DNA from 3 places in the Streptomyces tubbatahanensis genome. Region 2 is predicted to be linked to each of the others. Evidence: riboswitches for the same ligand, from Rfam matches in the RefSeq annotation. Region 2 holds a riboswitch; each other region holds the start of a gene.

Region 1 (6,750 bases), 1.4 Mb from region 2:
GCCGCCCACGGTGCTGGCCCTCCCGCTGTACCTGATGGCGTCCGAGGTGGGGTTGGTCAACACCTTCTGGTCGGTGTTCATCCCCGTCCTCTTCAACCCCTTCGGCGTGTACCTGGGACGGGTTTTCAGCCAGGGGTACGTGCCCGACGAGGTGCTGGAGGCCGCGCGGGTGGACGGCGCGGGCGAGTTGGCCTCCTACTTCCGGGTGGCCCTGCGGATGCTGGGGCCCGGACTGGTGACGGTCTTCCTGTTCCAGCTCACGGCCATCTGGAACAACTTCTTCCTGCCGATGGTGATGTTGTCCGACCAGAAGCTGTTCCCGGTCAGCCTCGGGCTGTACGTATGGAACAGTGCCGCCGTGGTGACGCCCGACTACTACCCCGTCGTCATCTCCGGCTCGCTCCTGGCGGTCCTGCCGCTGATCGCCGCCTTCGTCCTCCTCCAGCGCCACTGGAGGTCCGGGCTGACGGCGGGCAGCGTGAAGTGAGACCACCCCCGGCCCACCGAAGCGACCACCCACCCGACGCCAGGAGCCCCATGCCCGACCCCGGCACCGCCCCCACCCACGCCACCGGTCCCGGACCCGCCACCGGCCCCGCCCCCACCGCGGGGCCCGGCCGTGCCACCCGGCCCGCCGCGGCCCTCGCCATGGGCCACGAGGCCGCGGACGCGGTACTCAAGCCCGCGGCCAGGCGCCGCCTCGCCGAGGCCGTCGACCTGGCCCCCGCCCTCCTCACGGACTTCACCACGGCGACGGCCAGGGAAACCCTCGCCACCACCGAACTGCTGGTCACCGGCTGGGGCTGCCCGCCCCTGGACGCGACCGCCCTCGCCCACGCACCACGGCTGCGTGCCGTGGCGCACACGGCGGGCAGCGTCAAGGGTCACGTCACACAGGAGTGCTGGGACCGGGGCATCGAGGTCTCCTCTGCGGCCGCGGCGAACGCCGCACCCGTCGCCGAGTACACGCTGGCCATGATCCTGCTGGCGAACAAGCGCGTCCTGCACACGGCCCGCGCGTACGCCGCGCGGCGAGGCCGCCAGGAGTGGCTCTCGGCCGACCCGACGCTGGGCAACTACCGGCGCACCGTGGGCATCGTGAGCGCGTCCCTCGTCGGCCGCCGGGTGCTCGCGCTGCTGCGCGCGCACGACCTGCGGGTGCTGCTCCACGACCCGTACGTCACCGAGGCGGAGGCGGCGGCGCTGGGCGCGGCCAAGACAGAGCTGCCAGAACTGTTCGCCGCCGCCGACACGGTCAGCGTCCACACCCCGCTCCTGCCGGCGACCCGCGGCCTGGTGAGCCGTGAACTGCTGGCCCTCCTCAGGGACGGCGGGACGCTCGTCAACACGGCGCGTGGCGCGGTGCTCGACCAGGAGGCGCTGACCGACGAGGTGCTGGCGGGCCGCCTGCACGCGGTGCTGGACGTCACGGAACCCGAGGTGCTGCCCGCGGGACATCCGCTGTGGGAGTGCGAGAACGTGCTGCTCACCCCGCACCTGGCCGGCTCGCAGGGCAACGAACTCGACCGGCTGGCCGAGTCGGCCGTCCGGGAGGTGCACCGCTGGGCGGCGGGCGAGGGGTTCGCCCACGCGGTGCCGCCCGAGCAGCGGGAGTTGCTGGCGTGAGCGGCGTGAACGGGGCGGGCGGCGTGAGCGGCGTGAGCGGGGTGGGCGGCGGGAGCGGGGCGGGCGGTGTGAGCGGGGCGGGCGGCTCGCCACCGCTGACCCTGCCGGCACACGACCGTGCGCTGAGCCCGTACACCGGCTACACCCGCGCCCACTGGGAAGCGGTGGCCGACGGCCTGCTGCGGGCCGCCCGGCGGTGGGCCACACCCCGCGGCGCGCTGCTCCACCTGCCGGGGCGCGCCTCCGTGTCGGGAACGCGTTCGGACGGTCTCGAAGGGTACGCGCGCACGTTCCTGGCCGCCGCGTTCCGTGTCGCGGGCGCGGGCGGCCGCGACCCGGCGAACCTGCTGGAGCGGTACGCCGACGGGCTGCGCGCCGGGACCCGCACCCCGGGGCACGGGGACGCCGAGTCGTGGCCCGAGGTGCTGGACCACACGGTCGCCGGACAGCCGATGGTGGAGGCGGCGTCGGTGGCACTGGCGCTGCGGCTGACCAAGCCGTGGCTGTGGGACCGGCTGGAGGAACCCGCACGGGACAGCGCCGAGGCCTGGCTGCGGGGCGCGCTGCGGCGCTCTCCCGCGCCGAACAACTGGTACCTCTTCCCGCTCTCGGTGGCCGGGTTCCTCGACGCGGCCGGGCGCGGGGACGCCGAGACGCAGACGGCGATCGAGCGGGGGCTGGACCTGCTGGAGGGCTGGTGGCGGGGCGAGGGGTGGTACGCCGACGGCGACGGGCGCGCCTTCGACCACTACAACGGCTGGGCCCTGCACCTGTACCCCCTGCTGCACGCACACCTGGCCGGCGAGGAGGACCTTGCGGCGCGGTACGGGGCACGGCTGCGCGCGCACCTGGCGAGCTTCGCGCTGCTGTTCGGCGGCGACGGCGCCCCTGTCCACTTCGGCCGCTCCCTCACCTACCGGTTCGCGGCGGGGACCGCCGTCGGCCTCGGCGCGCTGACCGGGCACACGCCACTGGCGCCCGGTGTCTCGCGCCGCCTGCTGAGCGGAACACTGCGCTACTTCCTGGACCGGGGGGCGCTCGACGCGGACGGGCTGCTGTCGCTCGGCTGGCACGGCGCGCACGCCCCCACCGTGCAGCACTACTCGGGCCCGGCCTCCCCCTACTGGGCGTCGAAGTGCTTCGTCGCGCTGCTGGTGCCCCCCGAGGACCCGCTGTGGACGGCCGTCGAGGAGGCCGCGCCGAGCGAGGGTCCCGACCGCGCGCTGGCGGTGGCGGCGCCGGGCTTCCTCATCCAGTCGACCGGCGGGGACGGGCTCGTGCGGCTGCACAACCACGGCAGCGACAACGTGCACCCGGACGAGGGGGAGGCGCACGAGCGGGAGGATCCGCTCTACGCGCGGTTCGCGTACTCGACCAGGACCGGGCCGACCGCGCGCGACAACCCGCCCGACAACCACCTGGCGCTCGCCCTCCCCTCCAGGCCCGGGCGGTGGAGCGCCCGCAGACGCATCCATCCGCTGGGGGCGGGCTCGGCGGCGGACGGCGGCTGGGGCTGGGCGGCGTCCTGGCACCGCCCCGCCTTCCCCGCGGACGTACCCCGGGTGCCGGGGCTGCGGGTGGAGAGCGTGACGGTCGTACGCGGCAGCTGGGAGGTGCGGGCACACCGCGTCCTGGGCGCCCCCGCCGGTACCCGCCTGCGGCTGACGGGCTGGGCGGCCGGTGACGAGGTCGCCTCGGCGCTGCTGCCCGCGCACGGGCTGGAGACGGTGGAGCCGCTGCCCGCTCCGCACGGCACGGCGTACGCGCGGTGGCTGCGGGTCCCGGCGCTGGAGGGCGAGGTGACGGGCGCTGGGGTGTGTGTGGCGCTGGTGTCGCTGGGCGTGGGCACCGCCCGGACCCCGGCGCCCGACGTCTCGGTCGCGGACACCACGGTGACGCTCAGGTGGGGGCCCGGGACAGACAGGTCCGTCCCGACGAGGATCAGGATCGGATTCGACCCACCGGCGGCCGAGGCCGCTCAGACGGCTGCCGGGGCCGGATGACCGGCCCGCAGCCCGCATGCCGACTGCCCGCCACCCCGGGGGAAGGTGGCGGGCAGTCGGGGTACGGGTCCGCACGGGCCGTACGGACCCGTACGGACCCGTACGGATCAGCGGGGATCAGCGGGGATCAGTACGGCCGGTACGGCTCGGTACGGTCGGTGCGGCTCAGTACGGGCCGTTGACGTTGTCGATCGAACCGTACTGGTCGGCCGCGTAGTTGCACGCGGCGACGATGTTGGCGACCGGGTCGCGCAGGTCGTTCGCGGTGCCCTCGACGTGGTAGGCGTCGAACGTGGGCTGGATGACCTGGAGCAGGCCGATCGACGGCGTGCCGTTCTGGGCGTTGATGTCCCAGTTGTTGGCGATGTCCGGGTTGCCGCCGGACTCCCGCATGATGTTGCGGTGAATGCCCTCGTAGGTGCCCGGGATGCCGTGCTGCTTCATGACACCCAGCGCCTCGTTGATCCAGCCGTCCAGGTTGTCCGACTGGGTCGTGTGGACCTCACCGGAGGGCTGGGCGGGGGTCTGGCCGGCGCCCTGGGTCTCCTCGCCCCCGCTCTCGTCCTGCTTCGCGTCGGCGGACGCGGACAGGCTCAGCTCCTGACCGGGGCGGATCAGGTTCGGGTCGTCGCCGATGGTCTGCCGGTTGGCCTCGTAGACGGCCTTCCAGCCGCCCTCGACGTCGTGGGTGGTGGCGATGCGGTACAGGGTGTCGCCGCCCGCGACGGTGTACTCCTGCGAGGCCTCGGACTTCTGCTCGCTCTGCACCTGCTGGGTCGCGGCGGAAGGCGCCTGGGCGTGCGCGGCGGCCGGAGCCGGCGCGGCGCTGGCGCTGCCCGCGGTCAGCAGCGGAGCCGCAATTCCCGCACCGCTCGCGGCGAGCACGAGAGAAATCCGGGAAAGGCGACGGGTGTGGAAGGTGTGACGCACGCGGCCATGAAGGTCACGGAACATGGGGGTGTCCTCTCCTGGCGCCTGCGAGGTGAGCTGTCGGATTCGGGCTGGAGTTGCCCGGCCATTTCCGCGCACCGAGTACGCGGAGCTGACTTCACCCCAAGCCGGGCCGCGGTGTGCGGCACGGCACTTACCTGGGTCCCCCGCTCCTGCCGAAAAGGGTCTGGTGAGCATTCCACCGGCCGGGCGGCAGGATTCGGCGCCCCGGTAGTGGATCTCCCGACGGGCGTGGTTGTCGGAAGCGAGGACACGGAAACACAGCGAATTCGTTTTGAACAAGACGATCAGTGGGAATTACTAAAAAGCCTAGTAATTGATCAACGAATTTCTCCACGCTGCGCTGTCGATCATTTTCTCAGCGTGAAATGGGGTCGTGCGCCGATTTCTTCGAAATGGCCCTGCACGTAAGGTTCTTGACGCCCTGAGGCACTTCGTGGCGCCACTCGGGGACGTAGCGGTGTGATTCGCGACACGAAGACCACAGAAACCGGGCAAAACGCCCCTAGTAGGCCATGGCGGGCCTTGTGACCATAAGTTGAGGGATTACCCGGCGGTGGCGCAGGCGACGCGGACAGCGCGGGGGAAAGCGGCGGGCTCCTCCGCGGAGCCCGCACAACAGAGCCCCCTCACGTGAGCCAAGGCGCACGTGAGGGGGCCGGCGGGATCGGCCGTCGCCTACCCCGCGTCCTCGTCGGAGCCCCGGCCGCGGTCGTGCCAGCGCGGGTCCTGCTCCCACTCGGAGGTGCGCTCCCGCGCCGTCTCCAACGCGCGTTCCGCCTCCTCGCGGCTGGCGTAGGGGCCCATCCGGTTCTTGCCCGGGGACTGCGGCCCCTCCTCCACCGTGCCGTTGTCGACGTTGAAGAACCACTCACCGGGCCTGCCGACCGTCTTGCGCTTGAACAAAGCCATGGGTCCATCGTCGCGCACGGGAGGGCCTGATCTCAGTGGACAGGCCCGATTAGACTCGCGGACATGTCTGGCCAGTCACTCCTCGTCCCCGGCACGCTCTCCCCGCCCCGGGGCGTACCCACCTCGATCCCGCGCCCCGAGTACGTCGGCAAACCCGCGCCCACCCCGTACGACGGGCCCCACGTGCAGGACGCCGAGACGGTCGAGAAGATGCGCGTCGCCGGACGGATCGCGGCGCGCGCCATGGAAGAGGCCGCCAAGCACATCGCACCCGGCGTCACCACCGACAAACTGGACGAGGTGGCGCACGCGTACATGGTCGACCACGGCGCCTACCCCTCCACGCTGGGCTACCGCTCCTTCCCCAAGTCGCTGTGCACCTCGGTCAACGAGGTGATCTGCCACGGCATCCCCGACTCCACGGTGCTGCGCGACGGCGACATCGTGAACCTCGACGTGACCGCCTACCTGGACGGCGTCCACGGCGACAACAACGCCACCTACCTGTGCGGCGAGGTCGACGAGGAGTCCCGCGCCCTGGTCGAGCGGACGCGGGAGTCGCTGAACCGCGCGATCAAGGCCGTCAAACCGGGCCGCCAGCTCAACATCATCGGCCGCGTCATCGAGTCCTACGCCAAGCGCTTCGGCTACGGCGTCGTCCGCGACTTCACCGGGCACGGCATCAACAGCTCCTTCCACTCCGGGCTGATCGTCCCGCACTACGACGACCCCCGCGCGACGACGGTCATCCGCCCCGGCATGACCTTCACCATCGAGCCGATGCTCACGCTGGGCACCCACGAGTGGGACATGTGGGAGGACGGCTGGACGGTCGTCACCAAGGACCGCAGGCGCACCGCGCAGTTCGAACACACGCTGGTCGTCACGGAGACGGGCGCGGACATTCTGACGCTTCCGTAGAGCGCGCCCCGGCGCACTCCGGCGCGCTCCGGCGCGCTCCCGCAGGGCGCGCTCCGGCGCATTCCCGCTCGGACAGCGGGGTACGGGTTTCCCGACAGGGTGTCGGCAACTGCTTGACTTAGGTAAGCCTAAGTAGCAGGATCGCTCCCTGTCGGCGCACCCATGCCCGACGCCGTCCACCCACGGGAGCCAGCTGTGTCCTCCGCCCCCTCGCCCGCGACGGACTTCTCCACCCTCATCCGCACCGCCTCGCAGGAACTGCACACCGAGGCCAACACCTCGACCTTCATGAGCGACATGCTCGGCGGCGGGCTGGGCGTGGCCGCGTACACCCGCT
Region 2 (6,750 bases):
TCCAGCCGAAGACGTTGCCGCCGAGTGCGAGCGGCGCGACGGACAGCTGACCGATCTTCTTGCCGACGTTCATCTGCATGCCGCGACCGTAGCGCGCCGTCTCCCTCCGGTGCGGGCACAGCGCGCGGGACTCCCCCGCGCGGCTGTGGGGAGCGACAGTTTTGCCAGGCGCCCCCACGGCGTCGCGGGGAGCCACGCGGGCGCGTGCGGGGGCTCCGTCGTCAGGGCCGGGTCAGACGGTGACGCCCTTGTCGCGCAGCCACGTCAGCGGGTCCACCGGAGCGCCGCCGTCCGGGCGGACCTCGACGTGCAGGTGCGGTCCTGAGGAGTTGCCGGTGGAGCCGACGCGGCCGATGACGTCGCCGGTGCTCACCTTGTCGCCTGCCGACTTGGTCATGGAGGAGAGATGGCAGAACCACAGTTCCGTGCCGTCGTCCAGTTCGAGGACGACGCGGTAGCCGTACGAGCCGGCCCAGCCGGCCTCCTTGACGGTGCCGGTGTGGATCGCCTTGACGGGCGTGCCGTTGGGGGCGGCGAAGTCCTGGCCTGTGTGGTCGTTCTGCCATCTGCCGCCGGCCTGGCCGAAGCCGGCGCTCAGCTGGTAGGAGGCGACCGGCGCGACATAGCTGCGGGCGAGCTTGGCCCGGCGTTCCGCCGCCGCCTTGGCCTTCGCCGCCTCGGCGGCCTTCGCCTCCGCGGCCTCGCGCCGGCGTTCGTCCTGCGCCTCGGCTCGCGCGCGTTCCTCGGCGGCGGCCCGCTTCGCGGCCTGCTCAGCGGCGGCGCTCGCGGCCTGGCGTGCCGCGTCCTCGCGGGCTTGTGCGTCCGTCGCGGAGTGGTGCCGCTCGGCCTGCGCGAGGATGCGGGCCCGGAGTGCCTCGCCGGCGCTGCCGCCGCCCGTGCCGGCCGCCGCCTCGGCCGCGTCGGCTCCGTGTGCCGCCTGGGCGCCGTCCGTTCCCTGGGCACCGTCTGTGCCGTCCGCGTCGTCGGAGACGAACGCCCCGAGGCCGGGGATGTCCTCGGCGTCGGGCAGGTGGCCGGTCAGGTCCCGCGCGGTGTCGGCGGCGGCGCCGAGGTCGGGTACGGATATGGAGCCGGGGTCCTTGTCGTGTGCCGTGGCCATGCCGCCCGCGCCCACGGCGGCGATCATGCCGACGCCGAGGACGGCCCCGCCGCGCGCCACACCGCCGGTCCGCTGCCGGGCGACCCGGTGCTTGCCGCGCAGCGAGCGGGCGGCCTCCTCGGTGGGATTCCACTCCTCGGTGCGGTGCCACTCGTCCTGCGGGCCGTCCCCGCCGGAGGACTCGCTGACGCCGGCCTTGGACTCGCCGTAGGGGTGCTCAGTGCCGTACGGGTGCGCGGAGCCGTGCGGGCCCGAAGCGCCATGCGGGCCCGGAGCGCCATGCGGGGCCGAAGCGCCATGCGGGCCCGGAGCGCCATGCGGGGCCGAAGCGCCATGCGAGCCCGGAGCGTCGTACGGCCCCGACGTGCCGTGCGGATGCGGAGCACCGTACGGATGCGCGCCGCTGTACGGGAGCGGGCCACCGTACGGCTGAGGACCGCCGTACGGCTGGGGGCCGCCGTGAGGGGCGGCCGGCGCGGGGGTGGGAGCGGGGGAGCCGACGGTGCCGGGCTGCGGGCCGTACCCGACGGCCTCGGGGGCAGGGCCCTGGGATGTGGACGCCACGGTGGGCGCTCTCCTTTCCTTCCTTCTCGCCTACCGGGTTAGCTGACGGGTTCGGAGCAGGAAGGTCTCCTACGGGCATCCCGTGCGGGGCGCCCGATTCACCCCGTCCTTCCCGACATGCTGACGAGAAGGGGTGGTTCCCCGGTTCCCGCGGGGCCTGGCCGGTGAGTTGGGCCGGCTGGTGCTCCGTGTGCGGGATTCGGCGTCGGCGCACGGTGCCGTCTTCCGTGACGACAGTGACGACCGTGCCGCGTTATCGGACGGTAATAGAACAGCACCCGTGTTTCCAAGCCGTTCCCCACAATTGCCGCTCGCTGTGGGGCCGGATCACGTGCTCCGCCGGGTCTCGTGGGCGACAGCCAGCAGTGCCATGTCGTCGACCGCCTCGCCGCCCGTGTGGTCGGCGACGTCGATGAGGACGGTTTCCAGCAGTTCCTCGGGGTCGGCGAAGTAGCTGCGGGATAGCCGTCCGGCGGGGTCGTAGAAGACGCCGTCGGCGTTGCGGGCCTCGGACAGGCCGTCGGTGTAGAGGAGGAGTTGGCTGCCCGCAGGGAAGGGCACCTCGTCGATCTCGTCGGGCCACACGCCCAGCTCCGTCATGCCGAGCGGGAGCGAGGGTTCGTCCGGTTCCAGGAGCGTCGTGCGGCCCTGGTGGAGCAGGACGGGGCCGGGGTGGCCGCGGTTGACCAGGCGCAGTACGGGGCCGGATGCGGCGTTCTGCGGGGCTGTCGCATGCGGCGTGCCGGGGCCGCCCGGAGGGGGCGGGTGGGCGGGGATCTCCGCGAGTACCGCGGTGGTGAAGCCCTCGAACCGTGCGGTGCCCAGTTGCCGCCGTCCTTCCCGCTGGAGGGCGCGGTCGAGGCGGGCCGCGACGTCGGCGAGGGTCTCTTCCTGTTCGGCCGCCTCGCGGAAAGCGCCCACCACGATGACGACGGCCTCGACCGCGCCGAGCCCTTTGCCGCGTACGTCCCCGAGAAGCAGCCGTACGCCGTACGGGGTCTCCTCGACGGCGTAGAAGTCGCCACCGATGCGGGCGTCCGTCTGTGCGGCGCGGTAGCGGGTGGCGAACACCAGACCGCCCGCACGGGTGGGCGGCGTGGGCAGGACCGCGAGCTGTACGGCCTCGGCGACGACACGGGCGGAGGCCAGCTGCTCGCCGCTGCGGCGCAGCACGTAGTTGACGCCCACGGCGAGCGCGGAGACGGTCGCGATGGTGATGGACCGGGCCTCGGGTTCGATGTCGGGGCCCGCCTCGTCGTGCAGCCAGGTCAGCAGGACGACGGTGCCGGAGGAGGCGACACCGGCGACGACGGTGGCGCGGAACGACAGCAGTGCGGCCGCGGCCAGTGGCGTGGCGGCGAAAGGCGCCGAGACGGTCACGTTCGGCGGCGTGGCCAGCTCCAGGACGAGCCCCAGGGCGAACAGCGCGGGAGGGAGCAGCCGCGCCAGGCGCCGCAGCCGCCCCACGCCGCCCTCGTACCCGCCCGCAGGATCCGCTCCGCTCTCGTCCTCCCAGCTCCGTCTCCGGCCCGTTCGTCGGCTCGTCCGTCCGCCTGTCCGTCTCTCCTGCACGCTCTCAATCTGGCCCGCCTGCGGACGCCGGGCCACTCGGGCGTGGTCGGGTCGGGTGACGGGGGGTGACTGCCGCGCGCGGCGTCCGGAAGCGGTAGCACGGGCCCGGCCATGCCGCACCCGTGCGTACGGCGAACGGGCGCCTCACGCGGCCCCTCGCCGCCGTGGAGGCCCGGGCGGTGAGGCAAGGACGGACGGCGCCCGGCACCCTCCCGTGGAGCCGGGCGCCGTCCGTCGGTACGGGGCGGTCCTTCGGTTCCCGCCGGCCCTCGAACGCGGCAGTGTCCCGTGGTCAGGGGACACTCCGCCGTCCGGCCGACGGCCACCCCGTCGCGGTTGGCCTCCGCACGGAGATCCCGTCACGGAGATCCCGTCAGGGAGATCCCGTCACGGACAGCCGCGCCGGTCGCCCCGTGCGTGTGGTTCAGCCGCCGGTGCCCGGGGCCAGGGGTCCGATCTTCGGGACGGACGCCGTCCCGCTCTTGGTGACCTCGCCGCCCGACCACGGTGCGGTGAGCGAAGCGTGCTCGTCGGGCGGGGTGACCTTCGCCGCGGACGGCTTCACCGTCGGGACGTCGGTCATCTCGGGGTTGGAGTAGGAGAGCGGCGCCCACGCGCTCTTTCCTGGCGCCAGTGTGACCGTCCGCACCTGGCCGCCGGTCCGGTTCGGGTCGATGGAGACCTCCTCGCCCGCGCTGTTGACGAACGCCAGGCCGGGGTAGCCACGCACGGTGCAGGTGGCGTCCGACGTGTTCGTGAACACGAGGGAGTAGTTCTCCTGGCCCGCGCCCGGGTGGTTCGGACCGAACGAGGCCCGCAGGTCCCCGGTGGCGCAGCGGGAGCCGGAACCGGAGCCCGCGTGTGTCCCGCCGGCGCCTGACGTACCCGCCGAAGAGGAACCGGACGAGTCGGACGAGCCCGAGGAATCCCCCGATCCGGAATCGGACCCGTCGGAGCCGCCCTTCGCAGCGCCGTCCGTCTCGCCCTTGCCGCCGTTGTGCTGGTCGCCGCCCTTGCCGTCGCCTCCGTTGTCCTTGTCGGAGTCGCCCCCGGCGGGCGCCGCCTCGCCGCTGACCTTCTTCGGTGCCCCGTCCCCCGCGTCCTTGTCGCCGTCACCGCACCCCACCAGCAGTGCCCCCGCAGCCAGCACCGCCGTCGCTCCGGCCGCGACGCGGGCCACCCGGCGCCGGGGGCGGTGTCCGGCGCCTCCGGAAACGGATGCGGATTCCGTCGTCTCGTGCACGACCCGCTCGCCTGTCACGTGTTGGCGCTGTGTCATGGCTGCCGTCACTCCCTGGTCACGCGTCTCGCGGTCGTTCGGCCGCCCGGGATGCCGTTCGTGTGTCCCTCACCAGCGTGCACCCCGGGCTCTTGCGCCGTACACACCGTTCGATGGCCGACTCCCCGAGAAAGTTCACGGTTCCGGGAAACTTTTTCCGGCCGCGGGTCTGCCGACCGGATCACGTGTGAACAATACGGACAGATATGGGCACTTCCGGCCGACATTCCAGCTGACATGTCCGGCCGACCGCCTTCAGCCCTCCGAGGCGCCGCTCACCTCCAGACTGCCCAGCACCTTGTCCGTCCTGGCCACGCAGTCCTCGTCGCAGCGGATCTGCACGTACACCGGGGGCTTCCCCTTGTGCCGGGGCGTCAGGCTGATCTCCTCCAGCGATATCCCCGAGGAGGCGCAGGAGGACCAGGTACGGATGCGTCCCTGCCAGTTCTCGCCCTTGTACGCGCGGCTCGCCGCGTCCTGGCAGGCGGTGCGGTGGCTGATCGCCCCGACCTTGTCCGCCAACGTGTCACCGGACTTCCCGGCGTCGGCACGGGCGCCGTTCGTCCGCTCGTCGCCGTTCGCGCCGTCGGTGTCGGCTCCCTTGCCGTCGCTGTTCTTGCTGTCCTCGCTGTTCTCGCCGCTCTCGCTGTCGCCGCCGAGACCGACGAAGACCCCGCTCGTCTTCGAGGTGAGGTCCTTCCAGCCCTTCACGTCCTCCGCGACGAGCATCCCGGGAGCGTGGTCGGCCGGCAGGCCGATCGACGACGGGCGCCACCCGTCACGTGTCACCTCGCCCGCCCACTCCGCCGGTATCTTCATGCTGATACGTCCGCTGGCGTCGTGTACGAGCGTCTCGTCCGGCTTCTTCGGCTCGTCCGGCCTCAGCTTCACCACCGCCGCTCCCGCGCCGGCCAGCGCCGCGACGGCGACGGTGAGGACGAGGGCCGTACGCCCCCGGCGTCGACGACCGGTGGGAGGCGAGGCCGGGTGCGGCCCCGCACCCGACGGTGGGACGGCGGCCGACGAGGGCTCTTGGGCGGTCGCCGGGTGCGCCTCGGCAACCGTGGAGGCCTCCGAATCCGCCTCCGTCACGGGTGAGATGTATCCCACACGGGAGCCACGCCCGGCCTGGGACGCCCCGGCCGCGACCGCACCGGACGGGACCGCGTCCGACCGCGCAGCGTCCGCCGGCATCGCGTCCGTCGCGACCGCGTCCGACCGCACCCCATCCGCCGGGACCGCGTCCGCCGGGTTCGCCTCCGACGAGGACGCGGGAACCGTCGGGGAGGCAGCGATCGGCGCGGAGGCGGCAGCCGGCGGAGAGGCGGCCCAGCTCGGAGAGTCGGAGCGAGCGGACGTGGCCGGCTCCGCCGAGGACACGGGGCTCGCGAAGTTCGCGGAACTCGCGGAGTTCGCAGGAGAGGTCGGGGCGCCCGAAGAGTCCGCGGATGACACGGAATCGACCGAGGAGTCGGGATCCGCCGACGAGGAGGCAGGGGACCGGGAGGAGACGGGAGACGCGGAGGAGACGGGCGCCGTCGGAGGCTCTGAGGCGGCCTCTCGCGCCGCGCGGGACGCGGGCGCGCCCGTTGGCCACTCGGCGGCCGTCGAGGCCTCCTCAGGTGCCTCCAGGCGCTCCTGGGCGCCTTGGGCGACCCCTGCGCCGGCCCCACCGCCCGCCGCGACCACACCGCCCGCGGCACCCGCGGCACCCGCAAGGCCCACACCGCCCGCACCGCCCGCAAGGCCGGCGCGGCCCGTGCCCGGGTCCTCGGACAGGCGCCGGACGCTCTCCGCCAGCCGGTCCAGCTCGTGGGCGAAGGCACCCGCTGTGGGCCAGCGGCGGTCGCGGTCGGGCTCCAGGGCGCGTCCGACGACCTCTTCCAGCTCCCGCGGCAGCCCCGGGCGCACCCGGCCCAGCGGCGGCACCCGGCCCGGCGCCCCGGGCACGGTCCCGGTCACCAGGTGGTGGAGGAGGGCGCCCAGGCTGTAGACGTCGGCGCGGGCGTCGATGCCGTCGAACGGTTCCGCCTGCTCGGGCGCCATGTAGCCGGCCGACCCGGCGACCACCGTCAGGCCCGAGGCCTGCGCGAGGTTCTTCGCCAGGCCCAGGTCGGCGACCAGCACCCGCTCGCTGCCCCGCGCGCCGCCGCTCGCCAGCAGGACGTTCGAGGGCTTGATGTCGCGGTGCGCGACCCCCGCCTCGTGCAGCGCC
Region 3 (6,750 bases), 2.2 Mb from region 2:
GACCCGCAGCTCGCGCTGACGGCGGTGGGCCGGGTCCTGGAGGTCACGCGCGAGGAGGTGCGCGAGATCGCCGCACAGCGGCTGCGCCCCGACAACCGTGCCGTGCTGGTCTACGAGCCACTGGCGAGCGAGGCCGAGGAGAACGAGGAGAGCGGGCAGTGAGCGAGACCCCACAGACGCCGGCGGGCACCGCGCCGGGCGCGGGCACGACCATGGACTTCCACCCCCAGCCCGCCGGCGGCACACCGAAGCCGTGGGCGTTTCCCACACCGCGGCGCGACGTGCTGCCCAACGGGCTGACGGTGCTGCGCTGCCACCGTCCTGGCCAGCAGGTCGTGGCCGTCGAGGTGAACCTGATGGCGCCGCTGGACGCGGAGCCCGAGGGGCTCGACGGTGTCGCCACCCTGATGGCCCGCGCGCTGAGCGAGGGCACCGACAAGCACACGGCCGAGGAGTTCGCCGCCGAGCTGGAGCGCTGCGGCGCCACGCTGGACGCGCACGCCGACCACCCGGGCGTGCGGGTCTCCCTGGAAGTGCCGGTCTCCCGGCTGCGCAAGGCGCTGGGGCTGCTGGCCGACGCGCTGCGCGCCCCGGCCTTCCCCGACGGCGAGGTGGAGCGGCTGGTCGCCAACCGGCTGGACGAGATCCCGCACGAGCTGGCCAACCCGGCCCGCCGTGCCGCCAAGGAGCTGTCGAAGGAGCTCTTCCCCGCCACGTCGCGGATGTCGCGGCCGCGGCAGGGCACCGAGGAGACGGTGAGCCGTATCGACGCGGCGGCCGTCCGCGCCTTCTACGAGGCCCATGTGCGTCCCGTAACGGCGACGGTCGTGGTGGTCGGCGATCTGGAGGGCGTGGATCTGGACGAGGCGCTGACCGAGACGCTCGGCGCCTGGACCGGTACGGCAGCCGAGGCCCGCGCGATGCCGCCGATCTCCGCGGACGACACCGGCCGCGTCGTCATCGTGGACCGCCCGGGCGCGGTGCAGACGCAGCTGCTGATCGGGCGCGTCGGCCCCGACCGGCACGACCGGGTGTGGCCGGCGCAGCTGCTGGGCGTCTACTGCCTGGGCGGCACCCTCACCTCCCGGCTCGACCGGGTGCTGCGCGAGGAGAAGGGCTACACCTACGGGGTGCGGGCCTTCGGGCAGGTGCTGCGTTCGGCCGAGGACGGCAGCGGGGCCGCCATGCTGGCCATCAGCGGTTCGGTCGCCACGGATGTCACGGGGCCCGCGCTGGCCGACCTGTGGCAGGTGTTGCGAGTGCTGGCGGCCGAGGGGCTGACGGACGAGGAGCGGGACGTGGCGGTGCGCAACCTGGTGGGTGTCGCCCCGCTGCGCTACGAGACGGCGGCCGCGGTGGCCGGGACGCTCGCCGACCAGGTGGAGCAGTACCTGCCGGACGACTACCAGGCGCGGGTGTACGCGCAGCTGGCCGAGACCGGCACGGTGGAGGCCACGGCCGCCGCGGTCAGCGCGCTGCCGGCTGACCGGCTGGTGACGGTGCTCGTCGGTGACGCGTCCCAGATCGCCGACCCGGTGCGGGAGTTGGGGATCGGCGAGGTCAAGGTGGTCTCCGGCTCCTGACGTCCCCGTTCCGGGACGCGGCGGCAGGGGAAAGTGGGGCCCGGGAGGAGGAATCGCTCCTTCCGGGCCCTTCGTGATGTCCGTTTCTGTTGCGGTTGTGGCGAGTTGGAGTGTGGCGAAGATGACAAAGCCAGGGATTCGTTTGCCGCTCGGAGTTGGCGCCGTCTAGCGTCGTGGCCGCTGTCCGTCAGAAGTGACCGCACCCGCGGCCGACGGACGGTGATCGCCGAATCCCCGAGGGGAACTGCCCGAGGGGGACCGGGGACCCACCTTGTCCCATGGGGTGAATCGGACGGCCTCGAAAAGAGGCGGTCCGTAGGAGACCTTCCTGCTCCGAACCCGTCAGCTAACCCGGTAGGCGAGAAGGAAGGAAAGGAGTACGCCTCCGTATGGCGTTCACCCGTGCCACCGGGAAGCACAGGCGCCCGAGTAAGACCCGCAGGGCCACGGCGGGAGCGGCGGGCATAGCCGGCCTCGCCACCGTGGGTGTTGTGGGCTCCATCGCCTCTCCCGCGTTCGCCGCCGGCGGCGGGCAGGGCCAGAACAATCTGCAGCAGAGCCCTCAGCTGCGTGAGGCTCTCGCCGCTCCCATCTCGGACACCCTGGACGAGCAGGCGTACGACCAGGCGCTGCGGGCCGAGCAGGCGAAGGCCGAGTCCGAGGCCAAGGAGGAGGCCGCCAAGGCGAAGGCCGAGGCGAAGCGGAAGGCCGACGAGGCCAAGCGCAAGGCCGCCGCCGAGAAGGCGCAGAAGGAACACGAGGCCAAGGTCAGGGCCGCACGGGCCGCGGAGCGCGCGAAGCTCAACGCCTACGTGCTGCCGGTCGAGGGTTCCTACGTCTCCACGGGCTACCAGCAGGGCGGCGGCATGTGGTCGTCCGGCAGCCACACCGGGATCGACTTCCACGCCGGCATGAACACCCCGGTCCACTCCGTGGCCGCCGGTGAGGTCGTGGAGGCCGGCAACGGCGGTGCCTACGGCAACAACATCGTCATCAAGCACAAGGACGGCACGTACACGCAGTACGGCCACCTGAACTCGATCGGTGTCTCGGTCGGCCAGAGCGTGAAGTCGGGCCAGCAGATCGCCCTCTCGGGTTCGACCGGCAACTCCTCGGGTCCGCACCTGCACTTCGAGGCCCGTTCGGGCCCGGAGTACGGCTCGGACATCGACCCGGTCGCCTATCTGCGCCAGCACGGCCTCAAGGTCTGACGCCTGCACGGCTTCAGGGTCTGACGCCTGCGCGGCGCACTCGCGGGTATGCGACGAGCCCCCGGCCCAGCGGGCCGGGGGCTCGTGCGCGTCGCGTTCCGCGTCCGTGGGCCCCCACCGACCGCGGACGCGCGGCGGGGGGTGTTCAGACCGTCTCCGGAAGCTCCTCCAGCCCCTCGGAGACCAGCTTCGCGAGCCGGTCGAGGGCCGCCTCGGCGTCGTCCGCCTCGGAGGCCAGGACGATCTCCTCGCCGCCCTCGGCGCCCAGGCCGAGCACGCCGAGCATGGAGGCCGCGTTGACGGGGTTGCCCTCGGCCTTCCGCACGGTGACCGGAACGCCGGCGGCCGAGGCGGCACGGACGAAGATGGAGGCGGGGCGGGCGTGCAGCCCCTCGGCCCAGCCGACGGTGACGCGGCGCTCAACCATGGTGTTGCCCTTCGAGTCGGTGAGGTTGTCTAGACCAGTCTCGCACGGCGGCCTACGCGCACCGCACGGTCGTCTGTGTAGTACCGCGACCATACGACGCACCGCGCGAGCGCTCCGTGAGCCCGCTCACCGCCGTACGCTGAGCGCATGCCGAGCCCCGAGGAGCGCGCCTACCCGACCCACTGGGAAGCGGACATCGTCCTGCGTGACGGCGGTACGGCGCAGGTACGCCCGATCACCCCCGACGACGCGGAACGCCTGGTCAGCTTCTACGAGCAGGTCTCCGACGAGTCGAAGTACTACCGGTTCTTCGCCCCCTACCCGCGGCTGTCCGACCGGGACGTGCGCCGCTTCACGCACCACGACTACGTCGACCGGGTCGGCCTGGCAGTGACCATCCGCGGGGAGTTCATCGCGACCGTCCGCTACGACCGCATCGACCCGCACGGCCGCCCCGCAAGCGAACCCGCCGACGAGGCCGAGGTCGCCTTCCTGGTCCGCGACGACCAGCAGGGCAGGGGAGTGGCCTCCGCGCTCCTCGAACACATCGGGGCCGTCGCCAGGGAACGCGGCATCCGCCGCTTCGCCGCCGAGGTACTGCCCGCCAACAACAAAATGATCAAGGTGTTCACGGACGCCGGATACTCCCAGAAGCGCAGCTTCGAGGACGGCTCCGTCCACCTCACCCTCGACCTGGAGCCCACCGAGCGCTCCCTGGCCGTGATGCAGGCCCGCGAACAGCGCGCCGAGGCACGCTCCGTCGCCCGGCTGCTGGCCCCCGGCGCGGTCGTCGTCATCGGTGCCAGCCGCAGCCCCGGCGGCGCCGGGCGCGCGGCCCTGGGCAGCCTGAGCGCGGGCGGCTTCACCGGGCGCCTGTACGCCGTCAACCACGCCCTCGCCCCCGAAGGCCCCGCGGAACTGGCCGGAGTGCCCGCCTACACCTCCGTGCGGCACCTGCCCGAGCGCGTCGACCTGGCCGTCCTCGCCGTCCCCGCCCAGCAGCTCGAACGCGTGATCAGGGAGTGCGGGCAGGCTGCGCTCCAAGGGCTCGTCGTGCTCTCCGAGGGCGTCGGCCGCGACGAGCAGCGCGCCCTGGTGCGGCTCGCCCGCTCCTACGGCATGCGGCTCATCGGTCCCGGCGCGCTCGGCCTCATCAACACCTCGCCCGACGTGCGGCTGAACGCGACGCCCTCCATCCGGATGCCCGCGCGGGGCCGCATCGGCGTCTTCACCCAGTCGGGAGCCATCGGCATCGCCCTCCTCGACGGGCTCGACCGGCGCGGCATCGGCCCCTCCTCCTTCGTCTCCGCCGGCAACCGCGCCGACGTCTCCGGCAACGACCTGCTCCAGCACTGGGACGAGGACCCCGACACCGACGTCGCCTTGATGTACCTGGAGTCGATCGGCAACCCGCGCAAGTTCACCCGCCTCGCGCGGCGCACCGCGGCCCGCAAGCCCCTCGTCGTCGTCAAGGGCGCCCGGCAGCGCGGCAGCGCGCCCCCGCCGGGACACGCCGCGCCGGCCTCCCGAACGCCGGACGCGACCGTCCAGGCCCTGCTGCGCCAGGCAGGTGTGCTGATGGTCGACAGCTTCACCGAGCTGATCGACACCGGAGTGCTCCTCGCCGACCAGCCGCCGCCCGCGGGCCCGCACGTCGGCATCGTCGGCAACACCGACGCGATGAGCCTGCTGACCTACGACGCCTGCCTCAACGACGGCCTCCGCCCCCGCCCCGTGGTGGCGCTGCCCGGCGGCGCGGGCCCCGGCGACTTCGGCCGGGCGCTGCGCGAGGCGCTCACGGACGCGGCCACCGACGCGGTGCTGCTCACCGTCGTGCCCACCGTCCCCGCCGAGCTGCCGGGCCGCACCGGAACCCACCAGCCGGACACCCCGCCCGACGGCCACATCGAGGCCCTCGCCGACGCGCTGCGCGAGGCGGCGGACGGCGTCTCCGCGCACGAGGGCGCACCGCGCAAACCCGTCGCCGTCGTGCACCTGGCGATGGAAGGGCTGCAAAAAGCGCTCGCCGCGCGCGGCCTGCCCTCCTACCCGACACCCGAACGCGCGTCCCGCGCCCTGGCCGAGGCGGTGCGCCACTCCCGGTGGCGGGCCGAGTCGGGGGCGCCGGGCAAGGTGCCCGACCTCGACGCCGAGGAGTCCGCCGCCGCGCGGCTGCTCGCCCGCGCGACGCCACCGGCGCCCGACCGCGGGCGCGCCCTCACCGACGAGGAGACCTCCCGGCTGCTGCGCTGCTACGGCATCCACGTGCGGCCCGCGCTGACCGCACCCGACGCCGACGCGGCTGCCCGGGCGGCCGACCGCCTCGGCTACCCGGTCGCCCTCAAGACCACGGCTCCGCACCTGCGCCACCGCGCCGACCTGGGAGGGGTGCGGCTGGACATCGCGGGGGAGGCCGGGCTGCGGCGCGCCTACCAGGAGCTGACCGAGGCGCTGGGCGCCCCCGACCAGCTGCGCCCTGTCGTCCAGGCGATGGCCCCGCGCGGCGTCGGCACCGTCATCCGGGGGACCCTCGATCCGGCCATCGGCGCCGTGCTCTCCTTCGGCCTGGCGGGCACCGCCTCCGACCTGCTGGAGGACACCGCGCACCGGCTGGTGCCGGTCACCGACAAGGAGGCCGCCGCTCTGGTGCGCGGCATCCGCTCGGCGCCGCTGCTGTTCGGCTGGCGCGGTGCCGAACCCTCCGACACGGCCGCGCTGGAGGAGGTGCTACTGCGCGTCTCCCTGCTGATGGACGACCATCCCCAGGTGCTGGCCGTGGAACTCGATCCGGTCGTGGTCGCTCCTCGGGGCGTGACGGTGCTGGGCGCCGCGGTCCGCGTGGCCGACCCTGGGCTCCGTCCCGACCTGGGGGCGCGCAGGCTCCCGGCGTACTGACCGGCCCCGGGGCGTGCGCGCGGGGGGGAACGGGCGGGTCTGCGCCGCCGTACGGCCCCGTAGGATGGCTGTCATGGCGAAGACCGGTACGACGACCCAGGGGCTGCGCGAGGCGATCGAGCGCAGCGGTTACTACCCGGCTCTCGTGGCCGAGGCCGTCGAGGCGGCGGTGGGCGGCGAGCCCGTGGCCTCCTATCTTGTGCATCAGGAGACCACGTTCGACTCGAACGAGGTGCGCCGTCACGTCACGGTGCTGGTGCTCACCCGCACCCGCTTCCTCGTCAGCCACACCGACGAGCAGGCCGCGGACGGCACCTCTCCGTCGCCCTACGCGACGACGTCGACCGAGTCCGTGAAGCTGGAGCGGATCTCCTCCGTCGTGCTCTCCCGCGTCGTGGCCAACCCCGAGTCCTACACCCCCGGCACCCTGCCCCGCGAGGTGGTGCTGACCATCGGCTGGGGCGCTGTCTCCCGTCTCGACATGGAGCCCGCCACCTGCGGCGACCCCAACTGCGAGGCGGACCACGGCTACACGGGCTCGGCCACGGCCGACGACCTCTCGCTGCGCGTCAGCGAGGCGGGAGACGGCCCCGACACCGTCCGCCAGACCCTCGCCTTCGCGCAGGCGCTGTCC

The links. A riboswitch is a leader RNA that binds a small molecule or an ion and turns the genes downstream of it on or off. The one in region 2 is predicted to bind cyclic di-AMP.
Region 1: it holds a riboswitch for cyclic di-AMP, as region 2 does, so the genes downstream of both, MMF93_RS09605 (LysM peptidoglycan-binding domain-containing protein) here and MMF93_RS15680 (M23 family metallopeptidase) in region 2, are expected to answer to the same signal.
Region 3: it holds a riboswitch for cyclic di-AMP, as region 2 does, so the genes downstream of both, MMF93_RS25340 (M23 family metallopeptidase) here and MMF93_RS15680 (M23 family metallopeptidase) in region 2, are expected to answer to the same signal.

What each region holds. Positions count from the first base shown of each region.
Region 1 is NZ_CP093846.1:2,235,272-2,242,021, forward strand. It holds gene MMF93_RS09590 (carbohydrate ABC transporter permease) at 1-487, shown strand, start outside; gene MMF93_RS09595 (hydroxyacid dehydrogenase) at 649-1,626, shown strand; gene MMF93_RS09600 (DUF2264 domain-containing protein) at 1,695-3,629, shown strand; gene MMF93_RS09605 (LysM peptidoglycan-binding domain-containing protein) at 3,795-4,583, opposite strand; cyclic di-AMP (ydaO/yuaA leader) riboswitch at 4,588-4,762, opposite strand; gene MMF93_RS09610 (hypothetical protein) at 5,259-5,492, opposite strand; gene map (type I methionyl aminopeptidase) at 5,556-6,413, shown strand; gene MMF93_RS09620 (biliverdin-producing heme oxygenase) at 6,576-6,750, shown strand, end outside.
Region 2 is NZ_CP093846.1:3,670,205-3,676,954, forward strand. It holds gene MMF93_RS15675 (aldo/keto reductase) at 1-79, opposite strand, end outside; gene MMF93_RS15680 (M23 family metallopeptidase) at 233-1,684, opposite strand; cyclic di-AMP (ydaO/yuaA leader) riboswitch at 1,698-1,857, opposite strand; gene MMF93_RS15685 (PP2C family protein-serine/threonine phosphatase) at 2,012-3,151, opposite strand; gene MMF93_RS15690 (DUF4232 domain-containing protein) at 3,681-4,535, opposite strand; gene MMF93_RS33505 (serine/threonine-protein kinase) at 4,791-6,750, opposite strand, start outside.
Region 3 is NZ_CP093846.1:5,875,003-5,881,752, forward strand. It holds gene MMF93_RS25330 (M16 family metallopeptidase) at 1-162, shown strand, start outside; gene MMF93_RS25335 (M16 family metallopeptidase) at 213-1,583, shown strand; cyclic di-AMP (ydaO/yuaA leader) riboswitch at 1,798-1,959, shown strand; gene MMF93_RS25340 (M23 family metallopeptidase) at 1,973-2,794, shown strand; gene MMF93_RS25345 (HPr family phosphocarrier protein) at 2,940-3,221, opposite strand; gene MMF93_RS25350 (bifunctional acetate--CoA ligase family protein/GNAT family N-acetyltransferase) at 3,369-6,116, shown strand; gene MMF93_RS25355 (DUF5998 family protein) at 6,190-6,750, shown strand, end outside.